DNA from 2 places in the Streptomyces sp. NPDC016851 genome. Region 2 is predicted to be linked to the other one. Evidence: predicted binding sites of a transcription regulator. Region 2 holds the regulator's gene; the other holds the start of a gene.
The links. The regulator HrcA, encoded in region 2, represses chaperone genes, less so after heat shock. The targets are predictions, from matches to a motif close to TTNGCACTCNGNNNNNCNGAGTGCNAA.
Positions count from the first base shown of each region.

Region 1: groL (chaperonin GroEL) is a predicted target of HrcA. The motif match lies at 1,965-1,991, and genes of this name have one in related genera.

Region 1 is NZ_JBVHEP010000046.1:13,702-22,110, reverse strand. It holds gene thrC (threonine synthase) at 1-766, shown strand, start outside; gene ACZ3I3_RS40560 (ubiquitin-like small modifier protein 1) at 896-1,171, shown strand; gene ACZ3I3_RS40555 (cold-shock protein) at 1,619-1,822, shown strand; gene groL (chaperonin GroEL) at 2,153-3,775, shown strand; gene ACZ3I3_RS40545 (NADH:flavin oxidoreductase) at 3,956-5,086, shown strand; gene ACZ3I3_RS40540 (carboxylesterase/lipase family protein) at 5,187-6,743, shown strand; gene ACZ3I3_RS40535 (hypothetical protein) at 6,745-7,314, opposite strand; gene ACZ3I3_RS40530 (Uma2 family endonuclease) at 7,328-7,999, opposite strand; gene ACZ3I3_RS40525 (hypothetical protein) at 8,059-8,409, opposite strand, start outside.
Region 2 is NZ_JBVHEP010000005.1:89,405-97,813, reverse strand. It holds partial or broken gene dnaJ (molecular chaperone DnaJ) at 1-435, opposite strand, end outside; gene hrcA (heat-inducible transcriptional repressor HrcA) at 435-1,451, opposite strand; gene ACZ3I3_RS10420 (MBL fold metallo-hydrolase) at 1,622-2,353, shown strand; gene ACZ3I3_RS10415 (DUF3097 domain-containing protein) at 2,385-3,188, shown strand; gene hemW (radical SAM family heme chaperone HemW) at 3,292-4,524, opposite strand; gene ACZ3I3_RS10405 (SpoIIE family protein phosphatase) at 4,552-6,798, opposite strand; gene ACZ3I3_RS10400 (HAMP domain-containing protein) at 6,901-8,409, shown strand, end outside.

The DNA.
Region 1 (8,409 bases), on a different contig from region 2:
CCCGCACGACCTGGAGCAGGGCAAGGTCGTCATGGCCGCGGTCTACGGCGGCGAGCTCGTCGGCATCCAGGGCAACTACGACGACGTGAACCGCTTCTGCTCCGAGCTGATCGGCGACCCGGCCGGCGAGGGCTGGGGCTTCGTCAACGTCAACCTGCGGCCGTACTACGCGGAGGGCTCCAAGACCCTGGCGTACGAGATCTGCGAGCAGCTCGGCTGGCAGCTGCCGGACCAGATCGTGGTGCCGATCGCCTCCGGCTCGCAGCTCACGAAGATCGACAAGGGCCTGCAGGAGCTGATCAAGCTCGGGCTGGTCGAGGACAAGCCGTACAAGATCTTCGGCGCGCAGGCCGAGGGCTGCTCCCCGGTGTCGACGGCGTACAAGGCCGGCCACGACGTCGTACGCCCCCAGAAGCCGGACACGATCGCCAAGTCGCTGGCGATCGGCAACCCGGCGGACGGGCCGTACGTGCTGGACATCGCGCGGCGTACGGGCGGTGCGGTGGAGGACGTCAACGACGAGCAGGTCGTCGAGGCGATCAAGATCCTCGCCCGGACCGAGGGCATCTTCGCGGAGACCGCCGGTGGTGTGACCGTGGGTGTGGCGAAGAAGCTGGTCGAGAACGGGGTGCTCGACCCGTCGAAGACGACCGTGGTGCTGAACACGGGGGATGGTCTGAAGACGCTGGATGCGGTGGCCGGGACCGGGCTTACTGCGACCATTCGTCCCAGCCTGGATTCGTTCCGGGAAGCCGGTCTCGTCTGACCGTCGTTCGCTGCGGGCCGGTGGGGGCTGGTCGCGCCCACGCGGCGGAGCCGCACGTCGACACAGCCCCGCGCCCCTGAGGGTGCGCCCCAGCCGTAGCTGCAAAACAAAACCGGAGGTCACATCCCGATGAGCGTCACCGTTCGCATCCCCACCATCCTGCGTACCTACACCGGCGGGCAGGCCGAGGTCGCCGCCGAGGGGGCGACCCTCGGCGAGGTCATCGCCGATCTGGAGAAGAACCACACCGGGATCGCCGCCCGGGTGCTGGACGACCAGGGCAAGCTGCGCCGGTTCGTCAACGTGTACGTCAACGACGACGACGTGCGGTTCGAGCAGGGGCTGGAGACGGCGACGCCGGACGGTGCAGGGGTGTCGATCATTCCCGCCGTCGCGGGTGGCTGAACCGGTCGACCGGCTTGATTATTACCTTCGGTAACGGCAGTCACTGAGAGTTCATCGAATTGCCCCCTCCGTGAGAGAAGCGGAGGGGGCAATTCTGTGTGATTGAGCGCGGTACAGTTGGGGAACGCAGCGCCGATCTCCTGATCGGGAGCCCTTAATTCCTGCCGCGCGCCCGACAAGATGTAGCCAAAGTGTGTGCGTCTTTCGCGGCTTTTGTTCCTTTTGTGTGGCCCGACTTGCCCTGAAGTCTGGCGAATTCTCCCCACATTCCGGATCCTGCGCGTCCAGAATTCTCGTCCGATTGACCTGTTGCAGACGGCAGTTGGACAGATACATTCAGCCGCGGTCGACGCGTTCCGGCGCACGCCCCCAACCGTGGGGGGTGAGGTCTGACCCGGGTCCGCGAAGTGTGGATCTGTGCAAGGGCCAGTAATAGGGGAGTTAGGCATGGCTCAGGGCACCGTCAAGTGGTTCAACGCGGAGAAGGGGTACGGCTTCATCGCGGTCGACGGTGGTGCGGATGTTTTCGTCCACTACAGCGCGATCCAGATGGACGGCTACCGCACCCTGGAGGAGGGCCAGCGGGTCGAGTTCGAGATCTCGCAGGGCCAGAAGGGACCGCAGGCCGACATGGTTCGCGTCTCTGCCTGAACGCGCACCACGACCAAGCGCAAGCGACCGGTCTTCTCTGAAGGGCCCGCACCCCCCGGGGTGTGGGCCCTTCGGCCTGCTCGGAGGCCGTGCGCGCCCTGTTCGCCGGGGGCTGAGCGCCCCGCCCGAACCGTGGGAGTCGCTTGCACTCGCCATGCCCGAGTGCTAATCATTGCGTTAGCACTCTGAAGGTGAGAGTGACAACGTAAGGACCGGGTCGGTGAGGCCCGCAGGCCGGGTGGGAAGGAACCACGAGGTCGGCGAGCCGTCCGTCGCGGGCGCGGGCGCGGTCCGAAGTAATCACCCCCAGTCCTGGAGGGACCACTTCACATGGCCAAGATCATCGCGTTCGACGAGGAGGCGCGGCGCGGCCTCGAGCGCGGCATGAACCAGCTCGCGGACGCCGTCAAGGTGACGCTCGGCCCCAAGGGCCGCAACGTCGTCCTCGAGAAGAAGTGGGGCGCCCCCACGATCACCAACGATGGTGTGTCCATCGCCAAGGAGATCGAACTCGAGGACCCGTACGAGAAGATCGGCGCCGAGCTGGTCAAGGAAGTCGCCAAGAAGACGGACGACGTCGCCGGTGACGGTACGACCACCGCGACCGTTCTCGCCCAGGCCCTGGTCAAGGAAGGCCTGCGCAACGTAGCCGCCGGTGCCAACCCGATGGCCCTCAAGCGTGGCATCGAGCGCGCCGTCGAGGCCGTCTCCGCCGCCCTGCTGGAGCAGGCGAAGGACGTCGAGACCAAGGAGCAGATCGCCTCCACGGCCTCCATCTCCGCCGCCGACACCCAGATCGGCGAGCTCATCGCCGAGGCCATGGACAAGGTCGGCAAGGAAGGCGTCATCACCGTCGAGGAGTCCCAGACCTTCGGTCTGGAGCTGGAGCTCACCGAGGGTATGCGCTTCGACAAGGGCTACATCTCGGCGTACTTCGCCACCGACATGGAGCGTATGGAGGCCGTCCTCGACGACCCGTACATCCTGATCGCCAACTCGAAGATCAGCAACGTCAAGGACCTGCTGCCGCTCCTCGAGAAGGTCATGCAGTCCGGCAAGCCGCTGCTGATCATCGCCGAGGACGTCGAGGGCGAGGCCCTGTCGACCCTGGTCGTCAACAAGATCCGCGGCACCTTCAAGTCCGTCGCCGTCAAGGCCCCGGGCTTCGGCGACCGCCGCAAGGCGATGCTGCAGGACATCGGCATCCTCACCGGCGGCGAGGTGATCTCCGAGGAGGTCGGCCTCAAGCTGGAGAACGCCACGATCGACCTCCTGGGCAAGGCCCGCAAGGTCGTCATCACCAAGGACGAGACCACCATCGTCGACGGTGCCGGCTCCGCCGAGCAGGTCCAGGGCCGGGTCAACCAGATCCGCGCCGAGATCGAGAACAGCGACTCGGACTACGACCGCGAGAAGCTGCAGGAGCGCCTGGCGAAGCTCGCCGGCGGTGTCGCGGTCATCAAGGCCGGTGCCGCCACCGAGGTGGAGCTCAAGGAGCGCAAGCACCGCATCGAGGACGCCGTGCGCAACGCCAAGGCGGCCGTCGAGGAGGGCATCGTCGCCGGTGGTGGCGTGGCCCTGCTGCAGGCCTCCCAGGTCTTCGAGAAGCTGGAGCTCGAGGGTGACGAGGCGACCGGCGCCAACGCCGTGAAGCTCGCCCTGGAGGCCCCGCTGAAGCAGATCGCCGTCAACGGTGGTCTCGAGGGCGGCGTCGTCGTGGAGAAGGTCCGCAACCTCCAGGTCGGCCACGGCCTGAACGCCGCGACCGGTGAGTACGTCGACATGATCGCCGAGGGCATCATCGACCCGGCGAAGGTGACCCGTTCCGCGCTGCAGAACGCCGCCTCCATCGCCGCGCTGTTCCTCACCACCGAGGCCGTCATCGCCGACAAGCCGGAGAAGAACGCCGCGCCCGCCGGCGGCGGCATGCCGGGCGGTGACATGGACTTCTGATCGACCTGGTCGATCAACGTCCTTGCCGAGGGCGGCACTTCCTGTTCCGACAGGGGGTGCCGCCCTCGGGCGTGTCCCGGATCACAGTGCGGACGGGATGGAGGGGGCGGGTCCGGATGGTTGGACCGTACGTCTTATGCGTATGCACATACTGTCCGGTATCCGAAAGTGAGCCCCCACGTGACCGTCGATGCCTCCGCCGTCTCCCGCGCCGCCGAAATCCTGTCCCGGCCCGTATCGCTGGGCGGTCTGACCGTCCCGAACCGGATCGCGATGGCGCCGATGACCCGTATGTTCTCCCCGGGCGGTGTCCCCGGCGACGACGTCGTCTCGTACTACTCCCGCCGTGCCGCCGCCGGAGTCGGTCTGATCGTCACCGAGGGCACCTACGTCGGCCACGAGTCGGCCGGGCAGAGCGACCGTGTGCCGCGGTTTCACGGCGAGGAGCAGCTCGCGGGCTGGGCGAAGGTCGCCGAGGCGGTGCACGCCGCGGGCGGCACCATCGTGCCGCAGCTGTGGCACATCGGCATGGTCCGCAGCCAGGGCGAGCCGCCGGCCGCGGACGCCCCGGCCGTCGGCCCCTCCGGCCTTCGCATCGGCGCCGACGAGCCCACCGGCAAGGCCATGACCCAGGCCGACGTCGACGCCGTCATCGGCGCGTTCGCCGAAGCCGCGGCCGCCGCCGAGCGCATCGGCTTCGACGGCGTGGAGCTCCACGGCGCCCACGGCTACCTGCTCGACCAGTTCCTGTGGGAGGGCACCAACCGCCGCACCGACGCCTACGGCGGCGACCCGGTCGCCCGTGCCAGGTTCTCGGCGGAGATCGTCGCGGCCGTCCGCGAGACCGTCTCGGCCGACTTCCCCGTCATCTTCCGCTACTCGCAGTGGAAGCAGGAAGCCTACGACGCCCGCCTCGCCGAGACGCCCGAGGAGCTGGAGGCCATCCTGACCCCGCTCGCCGCGGCCGGGGTGGACGCCTTCCACGCCTCCACCCGCCGCTACTGGCTGCCCGAGTTCGATGACTCCGACCTCAACCTGGCCGGCTGGACCAAGAAGCTCACCGGCAAGCCCGCCATCACCGTCGGCTCGGTCGGCCTGAGCGGCGTCGACTTCCTCAAGTCCTTCCAGGGCGAGGGCGCCGAGGTCGGCGACCTCGACAACCTCCTGGACCGCTTCGAGCGCGACGAGTTCGACATGGTCGCCGTCGGCCGCGCCCTGCTCCAGGACCCGCAGTGGGCGCAGAAGGTCCTGTCCGGCCGCTTCGACGAGCTGGCGCCGTACGACCCGGCGGCGCTGAAGACGCTCAGCTGATCCCACTGGGTCCGCACACGGGGTGCCCTGGATTCGCTTGCGTCAGTCAAGGACACTGGCGGAGCGCCTGTTCACCGGCACCCCGTGAGGAGATCCAGAGATGACGACGACCGAGTCCCACCCCCCGACCGGCGCCTCGGCCGGGCAGCCCGCACCGGTGGTGCGCACCACCGCCGGTGCGGTACGCGGCCGCACGGAGGAGGGCCTCGCCGTCTACCGCGGCATCCCCTTCGCCGCACCCCCTGTGGGCGAGGCCCGGTTCCTGGCACCGCGCCCCGCCCACGCCTGGGACGGCGTACGGGACGCGTACGCCTTCGGCCCGCCGCCCCCGCAGGACCTCGGCAACCTCGGCGGCCCGGGCCTGCTCGACGTGCCCGAGGGCGACGAGTGGCTCACGGTCAACGTCTGGACCCCCGAACCCGACCCGGGCGCCCGCCGCCCGGTGATGGTGTGGCTGTACGGCGGCGCCTACAAGCTCGGCCACGCCGGCAGCCCCGGATACGACGCCCGGCGCATCGCGGCCGACGGCGACGTGGTGGTCGTGTCGCTCAACTACCGCGTGGGCATGGAGGGTTTCGCGTTCATCGAGGGCGCTCCCGCCAACCGCGGTCTGCTCGACCAGGTGGCCGCGCTGGAGTGGGTGCGGGACAACATCGAGGCGTTCGGCGGCGACCCCGGGCAGGTCACGATCTTCGGCGAGTCGGCGGGCGCCGGCTCGGTCGCCTCGCTGCTGGTCATGCCGGGGGCGGCGGGCCTGTTCCGCCGGGCGATCGCGCAGAGCGTGCCGGGGACGTTCTTCTCGGACGCGCTGGCCCGTGACATCGGCGCCGCTCTCGCCGCCGAGGTGGGGCTGCGGCCCACGGTCGCCGACCTGGCTGCCATCGCCCCGCGCGAACTGACCGCCGCGGGTGAGTCGTTGAGCGGCAAGATGCCCCAGTACATCGACCGCTGGGGTCAGGCGGCGCCGACAGTCACACCCTTCTCGCCGGTCGTCGACGGCGAGGTCCTGCCGACCATGCCCTGGCAGGCGCTGGCGGCCGGCGCGGCGAAGGACGTCGACCTGCTCGTCGGCCACAACCGCGACGAGTACCGCCTATTCGTCGCCATGGCGGGCCGGCTGGGCCAGATATCCGAGGAGCGTGCGACCGCGGCCCTCCGCCTCTTCGCCCCCGGCCCCGACGGCGAGCAGGCCTACCGCACGGCCTTCCCCGACGCCGGTCCCAGCGAGCTCTACGAACGCGTCCAGACGGACTGGCTGTTCAACATGCCCTCCCTGCACCTGGCCGAGGCGCAGCGCGCGGGCGGCGGACGCGCGCACGTCTACGAACTGACCTGGCCGGCCCCGGGCAGCGGCGGCGCGCTGGGCGCCTGTCACGGCCTGGACATCCCCCTGCTCTTCGGCACGTTCGGGGCGGACCTCGGGCTGCTGCTGTTCGGGGGCACGGAGCCGTCCGCCGAGGCCGAGGCGCTGTCGTCCCGCTTCCGGTCGTCCTGGACGGCGTTCGCGAGGACGGGGGACCCGGGCTGGCCGGCGTACGAGGAGACGGAGCGGCTGGTGCAGGTGCTGGACGCGGAGCCGACGGTGCGGGGGTACCCGGAGGAGGCCTCGCGGCGCCTGTGGGAGGGCTACGACTTCTCGGCCCTGCCCCTCCTGTGAGCTAGAGGTTGCCCATGGGCTCGATGTCGACCCTGACCGGCGTCCCCCACACGCGCAGCACCTCGTAGTCGGTGAACTCGTGCACGAGCCGGTACGCCATGGCGGCCCGGGGAGCCTTGCGCTGGGCGGCGATGTACAGCTCGGCCTCGCGGCGGTCCCGGCGCGGGGTGCCGCACAGCTGCCAGGTCTGGCCGTTCCACAGCTCCGGCAGCCAGCGCTGCTGGGGCTGGGGGCGGTCACCGCTGACGCCGTAGCGTGACTGGACCGGCTCGGTGGGCCGGTGCTGCGGGGCGGGGCCGTTGAACTCCGCGCGGCGGGCGGCCCGGCGCCGGGTCTCGCAGAGCAGGCACAGGTCGGGTGCGGCCTCGTCGACCGGGCCGTTCGGATGCTCGGGGCAGCGTGTGCTGGGCGCGGCGTTCGAGACGCTCTCCTCCAGCAGGTCCAGGGCCCGCTTCAGATCCGCCTTGACCTCGTGCAGCTTGGCGTCCGGGGTGTCGGAGGTGAGGACTTCCCCGTGCTCGCCGAGGAGGCGGAGGGCACGGCCGAGTGCGGTCAGCTGGGCGTGGTTCATGTGCCCATTGTCCTCAGTCGGCGTAGTCCTTGAGTTCTTCCGTGTCCAGAGTGAAGCCGACGGGGGCAGGGAGCTCCACCGGCGTGCCCCACGGGTGGGCAGCGGCCTGCTGGTATCGGCCGTCCTTGGGCTCGCTGTAGACGACGACCGTGTTGTTGTCGCGGTCGATGAGCAGGTAGACGGGGATGTCGACTGCCGCGTATCCGACGGGCTTGTCGATGCGGTCCCGCTGGTTGGTGTCACGGTCGTGGGAGGTGATCTCGACGACCATGAGGACGCCGTTGGCAGCGGACCACTCACCGTGCCCTTTGAAGTGCCCCCGTCGTACGAGAGCCCCGTCGGCCCGGGCACGGCCCTTGCGGTAGGCCTCGGTCCGGACGCCTCGCTCGTGATGGAGGCGCAGGTCCGGCCGATGCTGCAGGCACTGCTCAAGCAGCCACATGTGGATCTCGCTGTGGTTGCCGTCCGGCATGGCCTTGACCTCTAGTTTTCCGTTGATGTACTCAAGCCGCACGGTCTCCGGGGCGCGGCGTTCCAGTTCTTCGAAGTCCTCGACGGTGAGTGGGTCCTTCGTACGGACCCGCCCGTCTACGTACTCGAGCCGGACGTGGTCCGGCGCCACATCGACCAGATCCTCGAAGTCCTCGATGGGCATCAGCGGGCGGTCAGCGGTACCAGGGGTCATGGTGGTGCCTCCTCCCTTCCATCGTGCCCTGGGGGAGTGACGTCGGACCGTAGGAGCCGTCATGCGCGTGCCTTCTCTCGGCGTCGTTGGGACATTGCGGCGCGGATCTGGGCCGCGCGGTCGTGAACCGTGGGGGCGGGCAGGGGTGCAGGGGGTTGCGCGGGGGCGCGTTCGCCCCGGCAGGCGCTGCAACGGCCCCCTGGCAGGGACTCCGGACGCCCCGGAGCACCGCAGTTCGCGCACTCCAGCACCCGCAAGGGCGGACGCGGGGCGGGTGGGGGCGGGAGTTTGCTGGTCAGGCGGTTGCGGACGAGGGCGGCGGGGTGGTGGACGGGCGTCGGCAGGCCGGCCGTGAGCGCACGCAGTACGTCCTCCTCCGAGGCGCCCCGCTCGAACCACTCCGTCACCAG
Region 2 (8,409 bases):
GGTGTTGCAGACGACCGCCGTGTCGACCTGGATGTCCTTCGTCGTGCCGAAGGCCGCCTCGTCGAGCTCGATCTCGATGCGGATCATGGCGTCCTGGCCGCGGCGCGTGCGCGAGCGCGGTCCGCGCTGCGACGCCGTGCCGAAGAACGCGTCCATGATGTCGGAGAAGTTCCCGAAGCCGCCGGCCCCGAAGCCGCCCGCGCCGCCGCCTCCGGCCTGCGAGAGCGGGTCGCCGCCGAGGTCGTAGACCTGCTTCTTCTGCGGGTCCGACAGCACCTCGTAAGCGGCGTTGATCTCCTTGAACCGCTCCTGGGTCTTCGGATCGGGGTTGACGTCCGGATGCAGCTCGCGTGCGAGCCGCCGGAAGGCCTTCTTGATCTCTTCCTGCGACGCGTCGCGGCGCACGCCGAGTACGGCGTAGTAGTCCGTGGCCACTACGACTCCGCCAGGATCTGTCCGACGTACCGTGCCACTGCGCGTACCGCTCCCATCGTTCCCGGGTAGTCCATGCGGGTCGGTCCGACCACGCCGAGCTTGGCGACAGCCTCGCCGCCCGAACCGTAGCCGACCGACACGACGGACGTGGAGTTGAGTCCTTCGTGGGCGTTCTCATGACCGATCCGTACGGTCACGCCCGGATCCTGCGCCTCGCCGAGCAGCTTGAGGAGCACCACCTGCTCCTCCAGCGCCTCCAGCACCGGCCGGATCGTGAGGGGAAAGTCATGCCCGAAGCGGGTCAGGTTGGCGGTGCCGCCGATCATCAGCCGCTCCTCGTTCTCCTCGACGAGCGTCTCCAGAAGTGTGGAGAGCACCGTGGAGACCGTACCCCGGTCCTCGTGCTCGAACGCCTCCGGCAGATCCTCCACCAGACTCGGCACATCCGTGAAACGGCGGTTCGCCACCCGGCTGTTGAGCCGCGCGCGCAGATCCGCGAGCGAGGCCTCGCCGAAGGGCGCCGGGCAGTCGACCACGCGCTGCTCGACCCGCCCGGTGTCCGTGATCAGTACGAGCATCAGCCGCGCGGGCGCGAGAGCGAGCAGCTCCACGTGCCGCACGGTCGAGCGGGTCAGCGACGGGTACTGCACGACGGCGACCTGGCGTGTGAGCTGGGCCAGCAGCCGTACCGTCCGCGCCACGACGTCGTCGAGGTCGACGGCGCCCTCGAGGAAGTTCTGGATCGCGCGCCGCTCGGGCGCGGTCATCGGCTTGACGCCGGCCAGCTTGTCCACGAACAGCCGGTAGCCCTTGTCGGTGGGGATGCGCCCGGCGCTGGTGTGCGGCTGGGCGATGTACCCCTCGTCCTCCAGGGCCGCCATGTCGTTGCGGACCGTGGCCGGCGAGACGCCGAGGTTGTGCCGCTCGGTGAGGGCCTTGGAGCCGACCGGCTCCTCGGTGCCGACGTAGTCCTGGACGATGGCGCGCAGCACCTGAAGCCTGCGTTCACTGAGCATTCGCGCGCACCTCCAGAAGTCGTCCGCCTGGTGTCCTGCCTGTGGGCCTGGCACTCTGCGCGTGCGAGTGCCAGCATTCCCCGCCCAGTGTACGGCTGTGGGGTACACCCCCGGCAAGGCTGGTCGCTTGCTGTCGCGCCCGGGGCGGCGGTCACCGCTAGCGTCGCTGTATGACGGTGACTTGGGAAGAGCTCGGATGGGAACGCGTGGCCGCGGGGGTGGGGCGGTGCCGGCTCCCGGTGTGGGACTGCACGGTGGGGCTGGTCGCCGGTGAGGGCGCGGTCCTCATGATCGACGCGGGGTCGAGCCCCGCCGAGGGCGCGCGGTTGCGCGAGCAGGCGCGGTCGCTCACCGGTCACCGTGTGACGCATCTCGCGCTGACCCATCCCCACTTCGACCACGTCTTCGGGGTGGCGGAGTTCACGGACACGGAGGTGTTCGGCGCGGTGGGCGTGGAGGCGCTGCTGACGCGTGTACGGGACCGCGAGGAGCTGCGCGTGGACGCGGTGCGTGGCGGCCTGGCGGAGACCACCGCGCGGGAGGCGGCGGACCGGCTGGTCGCGCCCCGCCACCTGGTCTCCGGCGAGTGGACCCTCGACCTGGGCGGCGGGCGCCAGGTGCTGCTGGCGAACGTGGGCCCCGGGCACACCGCGCACGACCTGGCGGTGCTGGTGCCGGGCGATCCGGAGGTGGTGTTCTGCGGCGACCTGGTCGAGGAGTCCGGCGAGCCGCAGGCGGGCCCCGACGCCGTGCCGTCGCACTGGCCGGCCGCCCTGGACCGGCTGCTCGACCTGGGCGGCGAGGACGCGCTGTACGTACCCGGTCACGGAGCGGTGGTGGACGCGGCGTTCGTCCGCGCCCAGCGTGACGCGCTGGCCGCGCGTTTCGGCGTGTCTCCGTGACCACCCGCCGGCTTCTCCTATCGTCATTCGAATGCGCCAGTACTCGCCCGATCTGACCCCGCCGTGGAAGAAGCCGCAGCAGCCGGTGCCCGAGGTTCCGGCGGAGCCGGGTCTGGTCGTCGAGGAGGCCGGGACCGGCTTCTGCGGTGCGGTGATCCGCTGCGAGGCGGGCACGGTGACCCTGGAGGACCGCTTCGGCAAGCACCGGGTGTTCCCCATGGAGCCGCGCGGGTTCCTCCTGGAGGGCAGGGCCGTGACCCTGGTCCGCCCCTCTCCCGCCGGCCCCGCCCGTCCGACCCGTACGGCGTCCGGTTCGGTGGCCGTCCCCGGCGCCCGCGCCCGCGTGGCCCGCGCCGGGCGCATCTACGTCGAGGGCCGGCACGACGCCGAGCTGGTCGAGCGGGTCTGGGGCGACGACCTGCGCATCGAGGGCGTGGTCGTGGAGTACCTGGAGGGCGTCGACGACCTGCCGTCCATCGTCGACTCCTTCGCCCCCGGCCCCGACGCCCGCCTCGGCGTCCTGGTGGACCACCTGGTGCCGGGCTCGAAGGAGTGGCGCATCGCGCAGTCGGTGACGAGCGACCACGCCCTGGTCGTCGGCCACCCCTACATCGACATCTGGGAGGCGGTGAAACCGTCGTCCCTGGGCATCGAGGCCTGGCCCCGGGTCCCGCGCGGCCAGGACTGGAAGACGGGCGTGTGCAGGGCACTGGGCTGGCCGGACAACACGGGAGCGGCCTGGCAGCGGATCCTGTCGGGGGTCCGGTCGTACAAGGACCTGGAACCGGAACTGCTGGGCCGGGTGGAGGAACTGATCGACTTCGTAACCGCTTAGCTGCGGGCAGTCGTGCCGCTATGGGCGGCACGGGTGGGCGCAGCGGCACCCCGCTCCGCCGGGCTGCGGACCCACCCGGCCCCAGCCCCAACGCGGCAGCACCTCAGTCCACCAGGTCGCGCACCACGCCGTCCGCCAGCAACCGCCCCCGCAGAGTCAGCACAGCCCGCCCTGACTCGTACGGCCCCTCCTCCAGAAGCCCGTCCGACAACGCCCGCCCCGCCGCCGCAAGCCCCTCCTCCCGCAGCAACGACAGCGGCACACCGTCCCGCAGCCGCAACTCCAGCAGAATCCGCTCGACCCGCCGGTCCTCCCCCGACAGCACCTCACGCCCGGCCCCGGGCGACCGCCCCGCCGCCAGCGCCCCCGCGTACGCCCCGGGATGCTTCACGTTCCACCACCGCACCCCGCCCACATGACTGTGCGCGCCCGGCCCGGCCCCCCACCAGTCGGCTCCCCGCCAGTACAGCTCGTTGTGCAGGCACCGCCCCGCCTCCGAGGTCGCCCAGTTCGACACCTCGTACCACTCGAAACCCGCGCCCGAGAGAACCTCGTCCGCGATCAGGTACCGGTCGGCATGCACATCGTCGTCGGTCATCGGCACCTCGCCCCGGCGGATCCGCCGAGCCAGCTGCGTCCCCTCCTCGACGATCAGGGCGTACGCGCTGACATGGTCCGGCCCGGCCCCCAGCACCGCGTCCAGCGACGCCCGCCAGTCGTCGTCGGACTCCCCCGGCGTGCCGTAGATCAGGTCGAGATTCACATGCTCGAACCCGGCCGCCCGGGCCTCCGCGACACACGCCTCCGGCCGCCCCGGCGTATGCGTCCGGTCCAGCACCTTCAGCACATGCTGCCGCGCACTCTGCATCCCGAAGGAGATCCGGTTGAAGCCCCCCTCGCGCAGGGCCTCCAGATACGCCGGATCCACCGACTCCGGATTCGCCTCGGTCGTGACCTCGGCGTCCTCCGCGAGCCCGAACTCGTCACGGACGGCCGCGAGCATCCGCACCAGGTCACCGGCGTCCAGCAGGGTGGGCGTCCCCCCGCCCACGAACACCGTACGAACGGGCCGCGGGTCGTCACCCAGCACCTTCCGCGCCAGCCGGACCTCGTCGGCCAGCGTCTCGGCGTAGTTGTCGCGCGAGGCCAGCACGCCACCGGTGCCGCGCAGCTCGGTCGCCGTGTAGGTGTTGAAGTCGCAGTAGCCGCAGCGGGTCGCGCAGTACGGAACGTGCAGGTAGAACCCGAGCGGGCGGTCGGCGGCCCCGGCGAGGGCGGACGCGGGCAGCGCGCCGTCGTCGGGGACGGGCTCGCCGTCGGGGAGTGCGGAAGGCATGTCCTCCATTGTCCAGCACCCGGGCGGTCACTCGGCCTGGAGCACCAGCAGCGCCAGATCGTCCGCCGGGGGCCGCGCCCCGAACTCGTGCACCAGCCGCTTGATCCTTTCGGCTATCAGCTCCGCGTCCAGCCCCGCGCACCCGGCCAGCGCCGTCGCCAGCCCGTCCCCGTCGTCGAACTGGCGCGAGCCGGAGCGGCGCTCGGTGACGCCGTCGGTGACGCACAGCAGCGTGTCGCCGGACCGCAGCTCGAAGGTCTCGCTGGTGTACGTGGCGTCCTCGACGACGCCCAGGAGCGTCTGGGGCTGCGCGGCCGTGTGGACCTCGCCGCCCGTCCCGAGCAGCAGGGGCAGCGGATGCCCGGCGGAGGCGACGGTGCAGCGGACGCCGCCGTCGAAGGGGACCAGCTCGCCGTAGAGCAGGGACAGGAAGCGCGTCTGGGGGCCGTCGCCGGGCGGGGTCGGGCGGGCGCCCGCGGCCACCAGCGCCCGGGCCGCCGCGTCCGCGGCCTCCGTGGCGTCGTCGAGCAGGAGCTGGTTGAGGCGGTCGAGGACGTCGGCGACCCGGTAGCCCTCGCGGGCCAGCAGCCGCAGCCAGGGCCGGGCCAGGCCGATCACGACGGCGGCCTCGGGGCCCTTGCCCTGGACGTCGCCGACGGCGAAGCACCAGCGGCCGTCGCCGGCCGGGAACAGGTCGTAGAAGTCGCCGCTGGGCCCGCCCTTGTCGCACGGCTCGTAGACGAGGGCGCTGCGCACCCCGGGGATCTCGGCCACGGCGCCGGGCAGCAGTCCGCGCTGGAGTACGGCGCTGATGGTGGCCTGGCGGGCGTACTGGCGGGCGGCGCCGATGGCGAGCGCCACCCGGCGGCTGAGGTCCTCGGCGAGGCCGGTGATCTCGTCGGGGAAACCGGCGGCACCGGACCGTCCGATGACGAGGGTGCCCAGCGGGCGTCCGCCGGCGACGAGCCGGTACGCGAGGGCCGAGCCCGGTCCGCCGGGCTCGTCACCGAGCGCCTCGCCGGGCCAGGGGTAGTCGACCGGCCCGGAGCCCAACGGGTCGGACGGGTGCGGCGCGTCCTTCTCCAGGGCCCGGCGCAGTTCCTCGATGCGGTTCTCACTGCCGTGCCAGACCCGGGCCAGCCGGGGCCCGCCCGCTCCGGCCCCGCCCCAGCCGCCGCCGGTGGCCTCGTCCTCCAGCCACACCGCGCACCAGTCGGCCAGCCGGGGCACGATCAACTGCCCGGCGAGGGCGGCGACCAGGTCCTCGTCGAGCTGTCCGGCGAGGAGGTCGGACGCCTCGGCGAGGAAGGACAGGGCCCCGCGGCCCAGCCAGGAGCCGTCGCGTCCGTCACGGCCGTCGCAGTCCTCGTACCGCTCCCGCCAGTCCCGCAGGTCCTGCCAGTCGCGCAGGTCGCCCGAGCCGCCGCCAGGGTCACGCGGGCCCCGTGCGTCCCTTGGTCCCCGCTCCCTGGCCTCCTGCCCGGGGGGCGGCTCCGGCGCCAGGATCTCCGCCACGCGCAGCCCGCGCGCCAGCGCGTGCTCCCCGGCGTACGCCTCGATCTGGTCGCCGGCCTCACATCCCCCGGCGGGCAGCCGCGCCCACACGGTCTTCCGGCCCGTGCGGTACGTGATGCCCCAGGCCTCGGAGAGCGCGCCGACGAGCCGCAGGCCACGCCCGTACTCCGGGATGTCGTGCGGCGTTTCCGGCTCGCCGCCGCGCGGGGCGCGTGAGGGGTGGTGGTCGGAGACCTCCACGAGGAGCGCGGCCGTGTCCTTGTCGTCGCCTTCCAGCCGGCATTCCAGCTGGACGTCGGTGCCGGCGTGCACGACGGCGTTGGTGACGAGTTCGCTGACGACGAGCAGGGCGTCGTCGGCGAGACGGTCGGTGAGATGCTCGGCGCCGGGCAGGCCGAGTCCGGTCCACTCGGCGATCGCCGCGCGCAGCAGAGCGCGAGCGGAGCCCGGCGCGAGAGAGCTGCCGGACAGGGTCGCGTACGCCCGCGCACGCTCCTTGGCGGGCGCCTCGGAAACCACGACGGGCGTCTCGGAAGCGACCCCGCCCCTCTCGGATGCGAGCACGGGCGCCTCCACCCCGAGCGCCGACGTCTCCACGCCGAGCGCCGACGTCTCCGCCCCGAGCGCGGGAGCCTCGGAAGGCAGCGCACACCCCTCGGAGACGGCCCCCTCGTGCGGGGGCCCAGGCACCTCCGAAGCGTGCGCAGGCGCCTCTGAGGCACGGGAAGCGGTCTCCCGTTGCGTCGGAATGGCCCCCATGGACAGCTCCCCGGGCAGTTCGTACGAATACGCCACAGTCGATGCCGACAGGGTGACAGACTGGCCACGCCCATAAGCGCCGAGTTACCGAAGTGGGCCGTCATGAGTGAGAACAGTGCTACTCCTGTGGTCGAAGACCGGTACGAAGACGGTCAGATTCGTGCATCCGATCTGCGTCCCCTGCTCGCAGCCATGACAGCCGCACGCGACGGCGACTTCACCAAGGTGCCGGAAACCGGCCACGGGATGGTGGCCGAACTCACCGCGGTCTTCAACCAGATCGTGGACCGCGACATCCACTTCACCACCGAGGTGCAGCGGGTCAGACGGGAACTGGTGCGGCACGGCCGGCTCGACGAGCGGCTCTCGGCCAGTCCGGGTCAGGGCCTGTGGACGTCCCGCGTCAACGACGTGAACCAGCTGCTCGACGCCCTCGTCGCCCCGGCGGCGAACGCCACGCGCGTACTGGACGCGGTGGCCGGCGGCGATCTGACCCAGCGGGTCGATCTGCACGACGGGACACGGGAGTTACGCGGCGACCTGCGACGCCTGGGCCGGGCCGTGAACAAGATGGTGGACCAGCTCTCCCTGTTCACCGGCGAGGTGACGCGGGTCGCGCGCGAGGTCGGCACCGAGGGCCGGCTCGGCGGCCGGGCCAAGGTGCAGGGACTGTCGGGCAGTTGGCGGGACGTGACCGAGGCCGTCAACACGATGGCGTCCCGGCTGACGGCCCAGGTGCGGGACATCGCGGCGGTCACGACGGCGGTGGCACGCGGCGACCTGACCCGCACGGTCACGGTGGAGGCGACCGGCGAGCTGCTGGAGCTGAAGCTGACCGTCAACACGATGGTCGACCAGCTCTCCGCCTTCGCCGACGAGGTCACGCGGGTCGCCCGCGAGGTCGGCACCGAGGGGCAGTTGGGCGGCCGGGCGCAGGTCCGGGGCGTGTCCGGGGTCTGGAAGGACCTCACCGACAACGTCAACTTCATGGCGTCGAACCTGACCTCGCAGGTCCGCAACATCGCCCAGGTGACGACGGCCGTGGCCAACGGCGACCTGTCCCAGAAGATCACGGTGGACGCGCAGGGCGAGATCCTGGAGCTCAAGTCGACCATCAACACGATGGTCGACCAGCTCTCCGCCTTCGCCGACGAGGTCACGCGGGTCGCCCGCGAGGTCGGCACCGAAGGCAACCTCGGCGGCCGGGCGCAGGTCCGGGGCGTCTCCGGCGTCTGGAAGGACCTCACCGACAACGTCAACTTCATGGCCGACAACCTCACCTCCCAGGTGCGGAACATCGCGCTCGTGTCCACGGCCGTCGCCCAGGGCGACCTCGGCAAGAAGATCACGGTGGAGGCCAAGGGCGAGATCCTGGAGCTCAAGTCCACGATCAACACGATGGTCGACCAGCTCTCCGCCTTCGCCGACGAAGTGACCCGGGTCGCCCGCGAGGTCGGCACCGAAGGCAACCTCGGCGGTCAGGCCCAGGTCCGGGGCGTCTCCGGCGTCTGGAAGGACCTCACCGACAACGTCAACTTCATGGCGCTGAACCTGACCTCGCAGGTCCGCAACATCGCCCAGGTCACCACGGCCGTGGCCAACGGCGACCTG